Regions from separate parts of the Micromonospora pallida genome, predicted to be linked through region 3. Evidence: riboswitches for the same ligand, from Rfam matches in the RefSeq annotation. Region 3 holds a riboswitch; each other region holds the start of a gene.
What was found. A riboswitch is a leader RNA that binds a small molecule or an ion and turns the genes downstream of it on or off. The one in region 3 is predicted to bind cyclic di-AMP.
Positions count from the first base shown of each region.

Region 1 (3,350 bases), 5.8 Mb from region 3:
CCGGCAGCGCGCCGAGCGGGCGGCGGCCCGGGAGCGCCCGGCCGACTACCGCGACTACGCGCACGTGGTGGTCGACGAGGCGCAGGACGTGTCGCCGATGCAGTGGCGGATGCTGGGCCGGCGGGGCCGGTTAGCCTCCTGGACGGTGGTCGGCGACCCGGCGCAGACCGCGTGGACCGGTGATCCGGTGGAGCTGACCCGGGCCCGGGAGCAGGCGCTCGGCCGGCGCAAGCGGCACGAGTTCACGCTGACCACCAACTACCGCAACTCGGCGGAGATCTTCGCGGTCGCGGCGGCCGAGATCCGTACGGTCCACCCGGATCTGCCGCTGCCGACCGCCGTCCGCTCCACCGGCGTGCACCCGGTGGAGCTGCGGGTGCCGGCGACGGAGCTGGCGGCCCGCACCGTCGAGGCGGTCGACGCGCTGCTGGCCGAGGTGGCGGGGACGGTGGGTGTGATCACTCCGGTGCCCCGCCGGGACGAGGTCGCCTGCTGGCTGGCCCACCTCGACTCGCCGCGCCTTCAGGTGGTGACCAGCCTCCAGGCCAAGGGCATGGAGTACGACGGGGTGGCGCTGGTCGCGCCGGGTGAGATCCGCGCCGACCCGGGTTCCGGCGTACGGACCCTCTACGTAGCCCTCTCCCGGGCCACCCAACGCCTCACCACCCTCGACCCGCTCGACTGACCTGCGCTGCCCCTGCCTCCCAAGGCGTTCAGCTGGTAGCAGGGGTCCCTTGTTACTCATTGATGAGTAACAAGGGACCCCTGCTACCTCCAGCCGCATCCGTTACGGGCGCCTTGCCGGCAGTTACTTGCACATATTGCGATGTGAACATACATTGGGTCGGGAGCGCACGGGGAACGGAGGGTGGGAGCGTGGGCGCAGGTCATGACCACCACGGCGGGCTCGCACACGCTGCGGGACGACACACCGGCCGGCTCTGGGGCGCGTTCGGCCTGCTCGCCACCCTGATGGTGGTCGAGGCGGCGACCGCGCTGAGCACCGGGTCGCTCGCCCTGCTCTCGGACGCCGGCCACATGTTCACCGACGTGCTCGGCATCGGCATGGCCCTGGCCGCGATCACCGCCGCCCGGCGGGCCGGCCGGGATCCGCAGCGCACCTTCGGCCTCTACCGGCTGGAGGTGCTCGCCGCGCTGGCCAACGCGGTCCTCCTCTCCGGGGTCGCGGTCTACGTGCTCGTCGAGGCGGTCCGCCGGTTCGGCGACCCGCCGGAGGTGACCACCGGCCCGATGCTGCTGGTGGCGGTGCTCGGCCTGCTGGCGAACCTGGTCGCCTTCGCGCTGCTGCGCCAGGGCGCGCAGGAGAGCATCAACCTGCGCGGGGCGTACCTGGAGGTGGTGGCCGACCTGCTCGGGTCGGTCGGCGTAATCACGGCGGCGGCGGTCATCGCGCTGACCGACTGGTGGTGGGCCGACCCGCTGGTCGCGGTGGCGATCGGGGTCTTCATCCTGCCCCGCACCTGGCGGCTGGGCCGGGCCGCGCTGCGGATCCTGGTCCAGGCCGCCCCGGAACATCTCCAGGTGGACGCGGTGCGCGACCGACTCAGCGCCGTACCGGGCGTGGTCGAGGTGCACGACCTGCACGTCTGGACGCTCACCTCGGGGATGGAGGTCGCCTCGGCGCACCTGACCACGGACCCGGCGGCCGAGGTCGGCATGGTGCTGGCCGCCGCGCGTACGGCGCTGCACGAGGACTTCCACATCGACCACGCCACCCTCCAGGTCGAGCCCGACGAATCGCCCGGCGTCTGCGGTCGAGTGGAGTGGTAATTAGGACAAACTTAAATCTCGGAGTATATTGTCCGGCTATGTCAGGTTTGTTGGTGTCATCTCGTGGGAGCGGTGTGGTCGCCGCTGCCCGTGCGGCACCGGCTTCGGTAGTCTCGGACCCGGTCACCGCCGGGCGGCGCCCTCCGGCGCCTGCGGTGGCCGCCGCCTAATCGCCCGTGACGGCGAGCCGGGGAACCATGTTCTTGGGGTGCATCCGCGTCAGCGGTAGGGATCTTCCGTCCCGAACCCGTCAGCTAACCCGGTCGGCGGATGACGGAAGGACATGTGCATGCCAGTAGTGGCACCCGTACGACGTACCGCCGCCCGGATGGCGGCACTGATCGCCGCGACACTCGCCCTCGGCGTCGCGGGCGCGCCGATCACCGTGGTTCCCGCCACGGCGGCCCCGCCGCTGACCGCCCGGGCCCCCGGTGACGATCCCGAGGGCGGCACCCCGGCACTGCGCGCCCAACTGGAGGCGGCCAGCAAGGGGTGGCTCGACGCCAAGGACGCGCTCGCGAAGTCGACCGCCCGGCAGAAGAAGATCAACGAACAGCTCACCACCATCGAGAAGGAACTGGCCGTCCGGGACCAGAAGGTCGGCGTGATCGCCGGCCTCGCGTACCGGAGCGGTCGACTCGGACCGGCCTCGGCGCTGCTGACCAGCGACTCGCCGCAGAACTTCATGGACCGGGCCGCCGCGCTGGACGCGGTCGCCGCCAACGAGGACCGCGAACTACGCGGCCTGCTGACCACCCGGGAGCAGGCCAACCAGACCAAGACCGCGCTGACCCGGGAGATCACCGAGCAGCGCAAGCAGGTCGCGGTGATGGAGAAGCGCAAGCAGCAGGCCGAGCGGGCGCTCTCCGTCGCCAACTCCAGCTCCAGTTCGGGCGGGAGTAGCGGCGGTACGACCCGGTCCGCCACGGCGAAGCCGGCACCGCGCAACGCCGACGGTTCCTGGCCGCCCGAGTCGTGCAGCGTCAACGACCCGACGCCCGCCGACGGCTGCATCACCCCGCGTACGCTGCACGCGCTCAACCAGGCCAAGGCGGCCGGCTTCACCCGGTATGTCTCCTGCTACCGCCCCGGCGGTTCGGGCGAGCATCCCAAGGGCCGGGCCTGCGACTTCGCCGCCCAGAAGAACGGCTTCGGCGGCGACGCCACCGGCGGTGACCGGACCTACGGCAACAACCTGGCGGCGTACTTCATCAACAACGCCGACCGCCTCGGCGTGCTCTACGTGATCTGGTACCGCCAGATCTGGCTGCCGAGCAGCGGGTGGAAGTCGTACAGCGGGGCGGGCGGCGACCCGTCCAGCGATCACACCAACCACGTCCACCTGTCGGTCTACTGAGCAACCCGACGCGGCCCGCCACCCCATCCGGGGGTGGCGGGCCGCTTGCTGTTCGACGCCCTGGCCGGGGGCCGGATCAGCCGCCGGGCAGAGCGGGACGCGGGGGTTCGGAGCCCGTTGACGGCGAGCAGCGTTGCTCAGCCGCCAGAGGCGGGGCCGGAAGCAGGGTTCGGAGCCCGCTGGCGGCGGGCGGGGTGGCCGG
Region 1 covers NZ_FMHW01000002.1:94,365-97,714, reverse strand. The annotation lists gene GA0074692_RS00625 (HelD family protein) at 1-685, shown strand, start outside; gene GA0074692_RS00620 (cation diffusion facilitator family transporter) at 877-1,791, shown strand; cyclic di-AMP (ydaO/yuaA leader) riboswitch at 1,945-2,076, shown strand; gene GA0074692_RS00615 (coiled-coil domain-containing protein) at 2,090-3,148, shown strand.
Region 1: linked by a shared signal. The riboswitch ahead of GA0074692_RS00615 (coiled-coil domain-containing protein) and the one ahead of GA0074692_RS24695 (C40 family peptidase) in region 3 are both predicted to bind cyclic di-AMP.

Region 2 (3,350 bases), 450 kb from region 3:
CTACGGGAGACGGTTGCCGCCCTCACGGCGCAGTTCCCCGCCGTCGCGGCGGACCCGGGACGTAGGCGGTGGTGACGATGGGTCGTTGGGTGCTGCACCTGCCGGTGGCGCTGCCCCGCCGGGTGGACGCCGTCGTCCTCGTGGTCGCGCTGCGCGACTCCCTCGGGCACGTGCCGGCCCTCGACTTCGGGGAGGCCACGGTCAGCGCGGAGGACGACCAGTCGAGGCGTACCCGGGTCTGGTGTGACGCGCGACTGGGCGGCGGACAGCGGTGTGAGCTGCCGCTCGCGCACGACGGCGGGTGCCGGTGAGCCCGGGCCGGATCGGTGAGCAGGCCGCGAGCTGCGGCTTCGGACCCGGCAGAATGGTTCGGCCGGGGCAACCGCCACACCAGGACCGTTGGGAGAAGCATGGGTCACGACCACAGCCGTCCCGCCGTCGCCGCGCCGCCGCGCGTACGGCGCGTCCTGATCGCGACCGTGGTCCCGCTCTTCCTGGTAACGCTGGTCGCGGCGCTGGTGCTCTGGCCCCGGGACGCCCCGGAGGTCGGCGGCGGCGAGGATGCTCCCCGCTACCACGGCACGGTCGAGCGGGTGGTGACCGAGGCCTGCCCGCCCGCCCCGGAAACCCCGGAGGGGACGACGGCGGGGCCGTGCGGCATCGCCACGATCGCGGTCGAGACCGGGCCCGACGCCGGACAGCGGGTCGAGACGCCCCTGCCGACCGGTGCCGGATCCCCCTCGGTGGAAGTCGACGACAAGGTGGTCCTGGTCGTACTGACCGATCCGGCCGACCCGACGGTGAGCAGCTACAGCATCGCCGCCCACCAGCGGGGGAAGCCGCTGATCTGGCTGGCCCTGGTCTTCGCCGTCGCCATCGTGGCGTTCGGCCGGTGGCGCGGGCTGGCCGCGCTCGGTGGGCTGGCGGCCAGCTTCGCGATCCTGCTCACCTTCGTGCTGCCCGGAATCAGCGCCGGGCAGGCGCCGCTGCCAGTGGCGATCACCGGGGCCGCGTTGATCATGTTCGTGGTGTTGTACCTCACCCACGGGGTCACCGCGCAGACCTCCGTCGCGGTCCTCGGCACCCTGGCCAGCCTGGTGCTCACCGGCCTTCTCGGCAGCCTGGCGACCGCGTTCACCCATCTGACCGGGTACGGCTCCGAGGACGCCACCACGCTCTCGATGTTCCAGGCCGACGTCGACCTGCACGGACTGCTCCTGGCCGGCATCATCATCGGCTCGCTGGGCGTGCTGGACGACGTCACGGTCACCCAGGCCGCCACGGTCACCGAGTTGGCCCACGCCAATCCGGACCTGACCCGGCTCCAGCTCTACCGGGCGGCCACCCGGGTCGGCCGGGCGCACATCGCCTCGACGGTCAACACGATCGTGCTCGCGTACGCGGGGGCGTCGCTGCCCCTGCTGCTGTTGCTGACCGCCGACACCCGCGGCGTCACCGAGATCGTGACCAGCGAGTTCCTGGCCCAGGAGATCGTCCGCAGCATCGTCGCGACGCTCGGGCTGATCGCCGCCGTGCCGATCACCACCGGCCTGGCCGCCCTGGTCACCACCGCCGGGCGGGGCGGTACGACGACCCCTCGCCCGCGCCGGCCCGCCGGGGAACGGGACGAGGCGCTGGCCGCCCTCAGCGGCCCCCGGGTCGCCACCGGACCGAACAATATCCCCGACGGACCCGGTCGACCGGGAAACACGGAATCGACATGGTGAAATCGCACAGCGTTATCATCAATCGCCTGATCTTGACAAATGTGGCGGGAGTGACGGAACGCAATGGGGAAATGACGCTTTTGGTCGGTATCCGGGCGTAGAACCCGGTGCCCACTGTCGGGTAACCTCGCTGCCGGTTACCGCCGAAGGCGCGCACCGGCGCCAGCGGGGCCACCGCCTAATCGCCTGCGGCGAACCGGGGAACCAGGTTCATGGGGTGCATCCGCGTCAGCGGTAGGGGCCACTTCCGCCCTGAACCCGTCAGCTAACCCGGTCGGCGGTCGATGGAAGGGACAACTGTGACGGCACCTTCACGCCGCTGGCTGAAACCTGTCGTGGCCGTACTCGCCGCCTTCGCCGTGGCCGCTGGCCCCGCGCCAGCGATGGCGGAGCCGTCGAGCCCGTCCGGGCACGACGGAGAGCAGCCGAAGCTCCTCAACGAGGTGATCGAGGAGACGAACCGCAGCTACACGCAGGCCCAGGCGAAACTGGACGCGTCGAAGAAGCGGCAGCTCACCCTCGCGCTGGAGGTCGAGCGGGCGCAGAACGAACTGAAGGCGCTCACCCCGCAGGTGGCCACGATCGCCGTACGGTCGTACATGACCGGTCGGGTCGGCGCGACCTCCATGCTGCTCAACAGCAACACCCCCGACTCGTTCGTCGAGCGCGCCAGCGCGCTGGACGAGATGAACATGGTCAACGGCAAGAAGGTCGCCGCGGTCGCCGCCGTCAAGAAGCAGGCGGAACTGGCCAAGAAGGCGCTCGACGCCGAGGTCATGGAGCAGCAGAAGCAGGCGGACATCCTCAAGAAGCGCAAGCGGGAGGCGGAGAAGTCCCTCTCGCTGGTCGGCGGCGTCGGCCTGACCGGCGGCCTGGTGGACGCCACCTCCCCGATCGCCCGGCCCGGCCCCGGCCGGGACAGCAACGGCAACTGGCGTCCGCTGGGCTGTACCGAGGACGACCCGACCACCGGCGGCTGCATCACCGCGCGCACGCTGCACATGTACAAAGAGGTCAAGCGAGCCGGCTTCAACATGTTCGTCGGGTGCCACCGGCTGGGCGGGCCGTACGAGCACCCGAAGGGGCGGGCCTGCGACTGGTCGCTCCAGAAGTCGGGCTTCAGCAGTTGGGACACCAAGGCGGAGCGGATGTACGGCAACAACCTCACCGCGTTCCTGGTCCGCAACGCCGACCGCCTCGGCATCTACTACGTGATCTGGAACAGGCAGATCTGGTTCCCGGCGACCGGCTGGAAGTCGTACAGCGGCCCGTCCAACCACACGGACCACGTACACGTGTCCATGCTCTGACCGAGCCGACGACAACGGGCCCGCAAACCGGACGACCGGTTGCGGGCCCGTTCGCAGTTCGGGGCCAGCCAGGCGCCAGCTCGCCGGTCAGGACCGACCAGGCGCCAGCGGGGCCGCGCCGGCGGCCAGGGCGAAGTCGTCGCCGGCCGGCACCGAGTGGACCACCCGCACCCCGCCGGCGGCCAGCCGGTACGACATGCCGACCACGGCGCACCGCCCCTCCTGCACGGCCCGGTTCAGCGTCACCGACTGCTCCAGCAGCACCTCGACGGTGTGCTCGATGTGGATGTCGACGATCCGGTCGACGTCGGTG
Region 2 covers NZ_FMHW01000002.1:5,434,459-5,437,808, forward strand. The annotation lists gene GA0074692_RS22515 (hypothetical protein) at 1-75, shown strand, start outside; gene GA0074692_RS22520 (hypothetical protein) at 78-311, shown strand; gene GA0074692_RS22525 (YibE/F family protein) at 411-1,727, shown strand; cyclic di-AMP (ydaO/yuaA leader) riboswitch at 1,893-2,023, shown strand; gene GA0074692_RS22530 (coiled-coil domain-containing protein) at 2,027-3,037, shown strand; gene GA0074692_RS22535 (carbonic anhydrase) at 3,125-3,350, opposite strand, start outside.
Region 2: linked by a shared signal. The riboswitch ahead of GA0074692_RS22530 (coiled-coil domain-containing protein) and the one ahead of GA0074692_RS24695 (C40 family peptidase) in region 3 are both predicted to bind cyclic di-AMP.

Region 3 (3,350 bases):
CAACCCCGCCCCCTCAGCGTCACGCACCGGATCAGCTCCCCACTCGTCCGGGTGGGCTGCGCCGGTTCGTTCGACACCTGGTCACCCTGGCCGCCGCCGCCGTGGTCGGTGCCGGCCTGCTCGCTGCTCCCGCGTACGCTGCGCCCACTCCCGAGGAGATCGAGGCGCAGATCGACAAGCAGTGGGAGCAGTTGGAGCCCACGATCGAGAAGTACAACGAGGTCCGTAGCCAGCTCAAGGTCAACCAGAAGAAGTCGACCGAGCTGCAGAAGAAGATCGAGCCGCTCGCGCTGCAGAGCGACATGGCCATGAACCGGATCGGTGCCCTGGCCGCCCGGCACTACATGACCGGCCCGTCCCAGGAGATCGGCGCGCTGCTGGTCAGCGCCAAGCCGGGCACCCTGGGCGAGCAGATGGGCATGCTCGACCGGCTCGCCGCCCACCAGCGCAGGGAACTCCAGGGCGTGGTGGCGATCCGGACCAAGTACGAGACCGAGAAGCAGAAGCTGGACACCATCATCACCAGCCAGGTCAAGCAGGAGAAGGACCTGGCGGCGAAGAAGACGAAGATCGACACCGAGATCAAGCGGCTGCGGGCGTCCATGCCGAAGACGGCGGTCAGCGCTCCCGGCTGTCCGCTGATCAAGGGCGTGATCAGCAGCGCCGCCAACACCGCGATCAGGACGGCCTGCGCCCAGGTCGGTGACCCGTACGTCTGGGGCGCCACCGGGCCGAACTCGTTCGACTGCTCCGGGCTCACCCAGTACGCCTACAAGGCCGCGGGTATCCACCTGACCCACTTCACCGGCGCGCAGTGGCGCGAGACCAAGGCGATCAGCCGCTCCGAGGCACGTCCCGGCGACCTGGTCTTCTTCTTCAGCGACCTGCACCACGTCGGCCTCTACCTGGGCAACGGCATCATGGTGCACGCCCCCCGTGCCGGTAAGCCGGTGCAGGTGGCCAGCATCAGCCACATGCCGGTCGCGGGCTTCCGCCGCCCCTACTGACCACACCTGACGAAGGAGCCCCGGCCGACGGCCGGGGCTCCTTCGTGCTGGGCCAATGTCGCCGGTCGCGATGCTGCTGCCGGTAGCTCCGTAGACGCCGGTGAACGACCGAGCCTCACTGTGGTTACTGTCGGAAATCGGCAGGTGGCACTGCGGCGAACCGTGTTGCGGACCGGTGACGCTCGTCTCTAGCCTCGGCACTTGCCGAGTCGGTGACAGGTCCGCCATTCCGAGGCGGAAACGGCTCGACACCGCCGAGTCGCCCGACGACACGTCGCCACGACAGAAACCACGACGGCGCGTCGCCACAACAGGAACATCGCCACAACAGAGCGAGCCGGGGAACCACCAGCACCATCGGGGTGAATCCGTACCCAAGGTAGGGCGCTCCCTTCCCGCCCGAACCCGTCAGCTAACCCGGTAGGCGGTCCCAGGAAGAAGGAGCAAGGAGCCCGGTGGCACACCATGCCCCGCGGCCACCGTCCGTCCGGCCGGCCCCGGCTGCCCGGACGACGGCTGCGCCGCGTCCATGTTGGTCCCGCTTCACCACCGTCGTCACCGTCCTCGTCGGAGCCGCCGTCATCGTGACGAGCGGGGCCGGCGTGGCCCACGCCGAACCCTCGGTCGCCGAGATCGAACGCCAGATCGACCGGGAGTGGAACGCCCTCGAACCGGTCATCGAACAGCACAACGCCACCCGACAGGCGCTCGCCGACAAGCGGGGACAGGCAGCAGCGTTGGCCGCCCGCATCGAGCCGCTACGACGCGAGATCGACCGAGCCATGACCAAGGTCGACGGAATCGCGGTACGGGCGTACAAGGGGGAGAACGCCTCCGCCCTCAACGCCATGCTGGCCAACCCGTCGCCGGCCGCCGTCGTCCAGCAGCTCGAACTCCTCGACCAGTTCGCCCGTCGGCAGCAGGCCGACATCCGGCACGTGGTCGAGCTGCGAAACCAGCTCACTGCCCGCAAGGACCCGCTGGACCGGCTGATCGTCCAACTCGGCCAGGTCGACCGCCAGTTGGACGCGAAGCGACAGCAGATCGACGCCACCATCGCCCGGCTCCAGAAAGCACGCCTGAAGGCGTACGGCACCGGTGGCGGCACCAGCCTGCGGCCCGCCCCCTGCCCGGCCGCCTACCCCGGCGGCGCCGCCGGCCGGGCGGTCAGCTTCGCCTGCGCGCAGATCGGCAAGCCCTACGTCTGGGGAGCCGAAGGGCCCAACGCGTACGACTGCTCCGGGCTCATGCTTGCCGCCTGGGCGCGGGCCGGGGTCGCCCTGCCGCACAACGCCGCCCAGCAGCGACGGGTGACCGCCCAGGTCGGCCGGAGCGAGCTACGCCCCGGTGACCTCGTCTTCTACTACTCCGATCTGCACCACGTCGGCATGTACGTCGGCGACGGCTGGGTGGTGCACGCCTCTCGGGCCGGCGTCCCGGTACGGATGAAACGCGCCGACGACGGCCCGGTGCACAGCTACGGTCGCCCCGGCTGAGCTGGTAGCAGGGGTCCCCTGTTACCGCTTTATGCGTAGCAGGGGACCCCTGCAGGCACCCGGCGAAGCCGAGCGCACACCACCACGGCAGGGCGAGTGTTACCGGAGAGGATGGGCCGGGTCAGCGGGTGGGCCAGGTGCGCCAGTTCCGCCAGGCCCGGCTCGGGGTGGGCCCGCGCTGCCCCTGGTAACGGGAACCGTAGACAGCGGAGCCGTACGGATGCTCGGCCGGCGAAGAGAGCCGGAAGATGCAGAGCTGGCCGATCTTCATGCCGGGCCAGAGCGTGATCGGCAGGTTGGCCACGTTGGAGAGTTCCAGCGTCACGTGGCCGGAGAAGCCCGGGTCGATGAAACCGGCGGTGGAGTGGGTGAGCAGGCCGAGCCGGCCCAGGCTCGACTTGCCCTCCAGTCGGCCCGCGAGCTGGTCGCCCAGCGAGATCACCTCGAGCGTGGAGGCGAGCACGAACTCGCCGGGGTGCAGCACGAAGGGCTCCCCCTCGGGCACCTCCACCAACGAGGTGAGATCGTCCTGCTGTTGCGCCGGGTCGATGTGGGTGTAGAGGTGGTTGTTGAAGACCCGGAAGAGCCGGTCCAGGCGTACGTCGATGCTGGAGGGCTGGACCAGGCTCGCGTCGAACGGCTCCAGCGCCAGCGTGCCAGTCTTGATCTCGCTGACGAGGTCCCGATCGGAGAGCAGCATCGCACCACCATAGCGAGCGGTGCGGAATCACCGGCGGGTGACCAGCGCGTCGGGATGCTCTTTCGTACGCTTGTTCGATAGGATGTCGGCATGGCTTCCTGGTCCGAGTTCGCCGCCGACGAGCCCCGACTCGCCGACGCGATCCGC
Region 3 covers NZ_FMHW01000002.1:5,881,762-5,885,111, reverse strand. The annotation lists gene GA0074692_RS24700 (C40 family peptidase) at 1-1,007, shown strand, start outside; cyclic di-AMP (ydaO/yuaA leader) riboswitch at 1,318-1,449, shown strand; gene GA0074692_RS24695 (C40 family peptidase) at 1,592-2,503, shown strand; gene dcd (dCTP deaminase) at 2,625-3,203, opposite strand; gene GA0074692_RS24685 (pyridoxamine 5'-phosphate oxidase family protein) at 3,294-3,350, shown strand, end outside.